2 regions of the Labrenzia sp. CP4 genome follow, and region 1 is predicted to be linked to the other one. Evidence: riboswitches for the same ligand, from Rfam matches in the RefSeq annotation. Region 1 holds a riboswitch; the other holds the start of a gene.
What was found. A riboswitch is a leader RNA that binds a small molecule or an ion and turns the genes downstream of it on or off. The one in region 1 is predicted to bind thiamine pyrophosphate.

Region 1 (3,449 bases):
AAGCGCTCTTGGAGGCTGCGATTTCCTTGCGCAGGACTTCGTCGCTCGCGTCCTTGATGCGCAGTTGAACCAGTTTGACGCCAAGCGGAACCAGCCGCTCGATCCAGTCGGAACTGTCGACGATGAGGTAAAAGGGATCGAGCTTCATTCAAACACCGCCATTCCGAGAACCGGGGTAGAAGGAACCGCCATGTCGCGAGGTTCCAGGGGTTGGGCTTCATAGGCCAGGCGACCGGCCTTAATTGCAACTGCAAAGGCCTTGGCCATTGCGACAGGGTCTCCGGCCTTTGCGACAGCCGTATTCAGCAGTACCGCATCGAAACCGAGTTCCAGAACAGCAGCCGCATGGGACGGTCTGCCAAGACCGGCATCCACAACAAGTGGGATGCCCTTGAAGTGACTGCGATAGGCACGAAGGGCATCCGGATTGACCGGCCCCTTCGCCGAACCGATTGGCGCACACCAGGGCATCAACACCTGACACCCCGCGTCAAGCAACCGTTCGCCGACGACAATATCGTCCGTCGTATAGGGAAACACCTTGAAGCCGTCATCGCTCAGGATACGTGCGGCTTCCACGAGGCCAAAGACATCCGGCTGCAGGCTGTCGTGATGACCGATCACTTCCAGCTTGATCCAGTCGGTTCCAAATAGGTCGCGTGCCATTTTAGCGGTGGTGACGGCTTCCTTTACCGAATGACATCCGGCAGTGTTGGGCAGCACCTTGACGTTCAGTTCCCGGATCAGGTCCCAGAACCGGCCGCCTCCGCCACTTCCTGCCGTTTCGCGCCGAAGGGACACCGTCAGAATTTCAGCCCCGGATACTTTCACCGCATCCGACAGAATTTGGGGTGATGGGTACTGGGCAGTACCAAGCAGGAAACGCGACGCAACGCTTTCGCCATAAACTTCAAACATCAGCGTCATCCTCCCTGCATCGGTGACAGGATCTCGATACGGTCGCCAGCTTGAAGGAAGCAATCGCTTCGGTCTTCAGCACAAACCAGATCGCCGTTGCGTGCCGTTGCAAGAAACCCATGGTCATAGGCCAGTTCGTCCAGAAGCGCAGCCAGCGTCGCGCTGACAACTTCCTGAGGTTCGCCGTTAATGGTTAGCTTCAAGGGACTTCTCCTGAAGGTGTTGCACGATCCTGTCTGCCGCCTCCATGGCAAAATGCGGAGCAAGCAGGAAGCCGTGCCGGTAGAATCCGTTCATTGACAACGCGTTGCCGGTAAACGTGAGACGAGGAAGATTGTTTGGATATGCCGGGCGGAGGCCCACCCCGGTTTCGATGATCTTTGCCTCGGCAAATCCCGGATGCAGGCTGTAGGCGGCATTTAGAAGTTCCATGGTGGACCGAACACTGACCGCTCCCTGGTCACCGCTTTCGATCATGGTTGCCCCGACCATGAAGACACCGTTGTCACGAGGCACGACATAGACAGGGATGCGCGGGTGCAGAAAACGCACCGGCCGCGAAAGCGAGACATCTGGCGCGTGGAGGATCAGCATTTCACCGCGTACGGGACGCAAGTGCGGATCCGGCGAGGCCATGCCGGTACAATCGGCGACAAGATCGGTCGCCGCGGTGAAGTGCTGCGCTTCTGACCTCACCTTGGCACCGCTTTCAGACACCTTTGCCTGCAATGCTGTGAGGGCCTGCCGCGGATCGAGATGGGCTTCCCCCGCAAAATGGAGCCCCTTTGCAAATCGGCCTGCGAGGTCCGGCTCGAGTGCGCCCAGCGCGTCAGCATCGAGCCAGGCAAAGCCGCTGGTTCGAGAAGCAAAGCGACTTAACTCGCCGGTATCGCGCGGCGCGGCAACAACCAGCGTGCCATTGTGCGAGACCTGTCCCGGCAGGACCTTGCTCCACCAGCCAATGGAGGCTTGCCCGAGCCGCAGAACATCTTCCTCGGCACTTTCCCGCTCACACCATGGCGCCAACATGCCGCCTGCGAGCCAGGAGGCACTGGCGGTGAGATCCTTGTGTTTTTCCAGCAGCTCCACCCGCACACCGCGCGAGACAAGTTCATGTGCCAGTGCCAGACCGGCTACTCCAGCCCCTTTGATACCGACCTTCATCCCGCCTCTCCTGCCAGGGTGGACGTCAGTCGTTCGACATCATGGAATGTCTGGTAGCCCGCTTGCATTCAACGGATCTCCGCAAGGACCGGAAAAGGTCTCGCATTTCGGACATTCGGCTTGGAAGGGTGGCCGGATTGGAGCATTGCCGTGGCGAACGCAGTTGGCCGAGAACACCTTCCCTTCGCCAGCATGACCTGGATCAGGTTCGTCGGGTCCCTGCACTGCGCAAGTGCACTAGCAGTATCTCAGCCTCTTCTGGAGGCACCCCGGGTGAGCCCCTGTTGTGCCGCCCGTCAGGCGCACCTGTCAAGAGACAGGATGAGCCTTCATCCTTGTTGCCAGGGGCGCGCCAGAAAGTCGTCGATTTCGGCAAGGGTGTTGAACCGATAGACTTTCAGATGGTCCGGAGGTTCGCGGTAGATGTGCTCCAGCTTGGCTCTGGCGGAGTGTCTCGTTCGCCAGATGAACCTCAGGAATTCAACAGTTTGACAGTTGAACTGCTCCGGGCAGCCCTCGGCCAGATCCGGACGGCTTTGCCCATTGTATTTCACCGACCGTTTCAGCACTCGAAATATGCGGCGCATTACTGGGACATCGAGCCAGATGAAAGTGTCGGCACGTTCGATACGTTCCGCATAGGTGTTTGAATGACCGCCCTCGAAGATCCACACATCCTTCAGATGGACCTCATGCGTCAGCCGGTCTTTCTCTTCCCGCGTCCGCTCGCTCCAACCGGAGCGGTAGTGGATCTTGTCCATATGATAGACCGGCAGTCCGGTTTTCCGCCCAAGGGCAACGGCAAGCGTGCTTTTGCCCGAGCCCGGGCCGCCAACGATCATCACGCGTTTCATGTCGCACCAAACAAAAGCAAGGAAGGGCCGGTCGTTATACAGATTGTGCAGGGGATGAAAACCCGAAACAGACTGTTCAATGGACACTTCGGCTTCGCTGGCCCTATCTAGTTTGCAAGACAGAATGTTCTTTGATGGAGAGGCAGATGAGCTGGTTGAATTGCCCTGATCCCGTACCGGGAAATGCTGCAAGCTGTGACCCGATTGAAACGATCATCGTACCGCGGACATCCGACCTCGGCGGATTTTCGGTAAGACGTGCCTTGCCGTCTGCCAGGAGGCGGATGGTTGGCCCGTTCATCTTCTTCGACCAGATGGGCCCGGCAGAACTTTTGGTCGGCGGCGGTATCGACGTGCGCCCGCATCCTCACATCGGGTTGGCGACGGTGACCTATCTCTTCGAAGGAGAAATGTATCATCGTGACAGCCTTGGAACGGAGATTGCGATTGCCCCCGGTGCTCTGAACTGGATGAGCGCCGGCAAGGGCATCGTGCATTCCGAACGTGAGAGGC
Region 2 (3,449 bases), 2.6 Mb from region 1:
TGGTGCTGCACGCAGAAGCGTCTACAGCCGTGCGCGCAATGCCATCGTCAATCAGCTGAAAGCCTATGAGCCGCCGCTGGCGCCGTCCGAGATCACGGCCGAGCAGCTGCGTCTGGAAGAAGCCATTCGCAAGGTGGAAGCCGAAGCCGCCCGCGAAAGCCTCGGTCTCAGCCCCACTGTTCCGAAGGTCGAAACGCCGACCCCGGCGCCGCAGGTTTCCGCGCCGCCCGTGACACCGCCTCCGGCTGAGCCGGTGGCAGAGGCTGCGCCGGAAGCGCCTGCGCCTGCACCACAGGAACCTGAAACAACTGCAGCACCGGTGGTGGATACCCCGGCTCCGTCGCCCTTGAAGGAAACCCTGACACAGGCCGAAGCGCTTGGCACCGCGGCCAGCCAGGCTGTTCACCACGCCAAGGAAGCTGCCGACCCGAGCACTGCGCCTGTGCGCCAGGAGCCCTCTTTCGGCGGACCTGTGCAGCCGGAACAGACAGATGATGGCCTGTTCGAGCCTGCAGATACCACCGGTGCGGCCGATCCCGCCGACCAGGTTTATCCAGGCGAGGAAACAGCCAAGCCGAAGGACAAATCGGCCTCCAAGAAAAGCCGCTCCAAGCGCGCCAAGCCGAGTGCTTCGGATGCGCTGCGCGGTGATTCATCCGGCAGCCGCACCGTTCCGATCGTCATTGCTGCGGGTTTCCTGTTGCTGGTGATCCTGGGCGCCGGAGCCTATTTCCTGATGCCTGCGGGCGATGAGACAGCCGACAGCGGCAATGTGCCGGTCGCGTCTTCTTCGCAAACGCCTGTCGATACGCAGCCGGACACCACGCCGGAGCCTTCGACCGCTGCCCCTGCCGTAGAAGGTGAAGAGCCTTCGAAAAACACCGACCGCCTGTTGAACGAAGGCGAGACGGATGTGGTTGCCCCGGATGCACGCACGGTAACCACGACGACGATTACCGGACAGTCTGATTCGCCTGCGCCGGCCGATACACCGCAGGTCGATACACCAGCTTCCGCTGCGCCCGAACCTTCCCAGCCGTCCATCGTGACGAGCGGAGAAAACGATCAGTCTTCTGCGACCACCGAAAGCCCGATTGCGGTGCCGGAAGACAATCTCTCGGCCATCTCGCCTGACGAAACTTCACCGGCTCCGTCCGCCACGGCGGCGGATTCCTCGGTGCAGCGCTCTATCCTTTACGAAGAAGGGGAAGAGTCCGGTGGTGCCGGAACGGCTGCGCAAGGCGCAGTCGTTTGGGGTGTCGATGAAGAAACGAATCTGGACGGCAAGGCTCTCGCGGTTCTGAGCGCCTCCATTGAAATCCCCGAGCGGGATGTGAAGGTCGATATTCGCATCAAGCCGAATGACGATACTTCCTTGCCCGCCAGCCATCTGGTCGAGATCAAGTACGAGTTCCCGGAAAACTTCGCTCCGGGTGACGTCGTCAACGTGCCAGGCTTGGTCATGAAGCCTACGGAAGAAGCTCGTGGCGATGCGCTGATCGGCGCTTCCGTGAAAGTGTCTCCGGGCTTTTTCTGGATTGCCCTTTCCAGCTTGCCGAACGAGCAGCAACGCAATCTCGCCCTGCTGCGTGAACGCGGCTGGATCGACATTCCGATGCTTTACGAAAACGGCAAGCGCGGCATCCTGACCCTGGAAAAGGGAACCGCCGGTGCAGAAGCCGTAGAAAAGGCGATCACGTCCTGGCAAGCCGGCTAAGCGCCAGCCTGCCTCCTTTCAAAATCTGAAGAAGCCGCCTCACGGCGGCTTGCCTTTTTCCGTCACACAAGGCATGGTCCGCCTTGGTCCGAGGGGTGTTCCGGTTACCGGAGCTGAGATGGCGTAATGCCGAACCCTTAGAACCTGATCCGGGTCATGCCGGCGAAGGGACGGAATCCTTAGCCTATTCCCGGATCTCCATTGTCATTTTCGGCTTGTCCGAAGACGGGAGATCCTATGCGTACTTGTCTGCGACCACTGCGGTCGCCGCACATCCGAATGCCGGTATCGGCTTTCATGCGTTCCTGTTGGCCAATGGCGGCGGGGGCTGCGGGATGATGGCGTTTGTGAAAGCTGTTGCCAGGACCATACTCGGCCTCCTGCTGACTGTCGCTATCTGGGCGGCAATCGTCCATGTGTTCGACACCCAGCATTATATCCTGCCGGGTCCGGACCGCGTCTTTACAGCCTTTGTCAAACACGCAGGCTTCCTTCTGCATCATGCCGGCATCACCGCCTATGAGACGGTGCTCGGGTTTGTGCTGGGGGCAGCCGCCGGGGCATTGCTTTCCGTTCTTTTGTGGCTGTTTCCGATTGCTGCAAGGTTCGCCATGCCGCCCATTCTGGTGACGCAGGCCCTGCCTGTTTTCGCAATCGCGCCGATCCTGGTGCTCTGGCTCGGTTTCGGGCTGGCCTCCAAGATCGTCGTCATCATCCTGGTCATCTTCTTCACGGTTACATCGACGTTTTTCGATGGCCTGCAGCGGCTTGACCCGGGTTTGTGCGATCTCGCCCGGCTTTATCGTCTGTCTCGCCTGAAGGAACTCTGGTTCTTTCGCCTGCCGTCAGGCTTGCCGGCGTTTGCCTCCGGCCTGCGGGTGGCCGCGGTGTTCGCTCCCATGGGGGCGATCATCGGCGAATGGGCCGGGGCAAAAGGAGGCCTTGCCTTCATCATGCTTCAAAGCAGCAACCGGATGCAGGCGGACATGATGTTCGCCGCCCTGATCCTGCTCGCGGCGATGGTGCTGATCATGCGCTTTGCCGTGAACCATCTCACCCGACTTCTTGTTCCCTGGCAGCCGCTCACCTAGCTGCCGCTCTACGGAGGACCTCATGAAAAAACAAATCCTGTCACTCGCATTGGCCGCCGGGCTGCTGGCATCGGGGCCGGTACAGGCCAGTGAGAAACTGACCTTGCTGCTCGACTGGTTCATCAATCCGGATCACGCGCCGCTGGTAACTGCGCAGACCAAGGGTTTCTTCGAGGCAGAAGGTCTCGAGGTTGAGATCATCGAACCGGCGGACCCGGCAATGCCGCCGAAACTGGTTGCTGCCGGGCAGGGCGATATCGCAGTGTCCTATCAGCCGACGCTTCATGCGCAAATCGAGGAAGAGCTGCCGCTGAAATGGATCGGTACGCTGGTGGAAACGCCCCTCAATTCTCTCATCGTGCTGAAGGACGGCCCGATACAGGAACTGAAGGACCTCAAGGGCAAGAGTGTCGGCTTTTCCGTTTCCGGCTTCGAGGACGCGATGCTGGGCCAGATGCTGCGTTCGGCCGGTTTGACCATGGATGATGTCGAGCTGGTGAACGTGAATTTCGCGTTGTCAGGCTCTCTGCTTGCCGGTCAGGTGGATGCGGTGATCGGCGCATATCGGAATTTCGAGCTCACCCAGCTCGAAATCGAAGGCAAACCCGGCAAGGCCTTCTTCCCCGAAGAAAACGGCGTGC

Region 2: linked by a shared signal. The riboswitch ahead of ACP90_RS04935 (ABC transporter permease) and the one ahead of thiO (glycine oxidase ThiO) in region 1 are both predicted to bind thiamine pyrophosphate.

Annotation. Positions count from the first base shown of each region.
Region 1 covers NZ_CP011927.1:3,604,254-3,607,702, forward strand. Annotated here, with positions in the region: gene ACP90_RS16580 (thiamine phosphate synthase) at 1-148, opposite strand, end outside; gene ACP90_RS16585 (thiazole synthase) at 145-918, opposite strand; gene thiS (sulfur carrier protein ThiS) at 924-1,121, opposite strand; gene thiO (glycine oxidase ThiO) at 1,105-2,082, opposite strand; TPP riboswitch at 2,244-2,364, opposite strand; gene ACP90_RS16600 (DNA topology modulation protein FlaR) at 2,412-2,936, opposite strand; gene ACP90_RS16605 (pirin family protein) at 3,083-3,449, shown strand, end outside.
Region 2 covers NZ_CP011927.1:1,044,112-1,047,560, forward strand. Annotated here, with positions in the region: gene ACP90_RS04930 (hypothetical protein) at 1-1,717, shown strand, start outside; TPP riboswitch at 1,799-1,905, shown strand; gene ACP90_RS04935 (ABC transporter permease) at 1,963-2,808, shown strand; gene ACP90_RS04940 (ABC transporter substrate-binding protein) at 2,831-3,449, shown strand, end outside.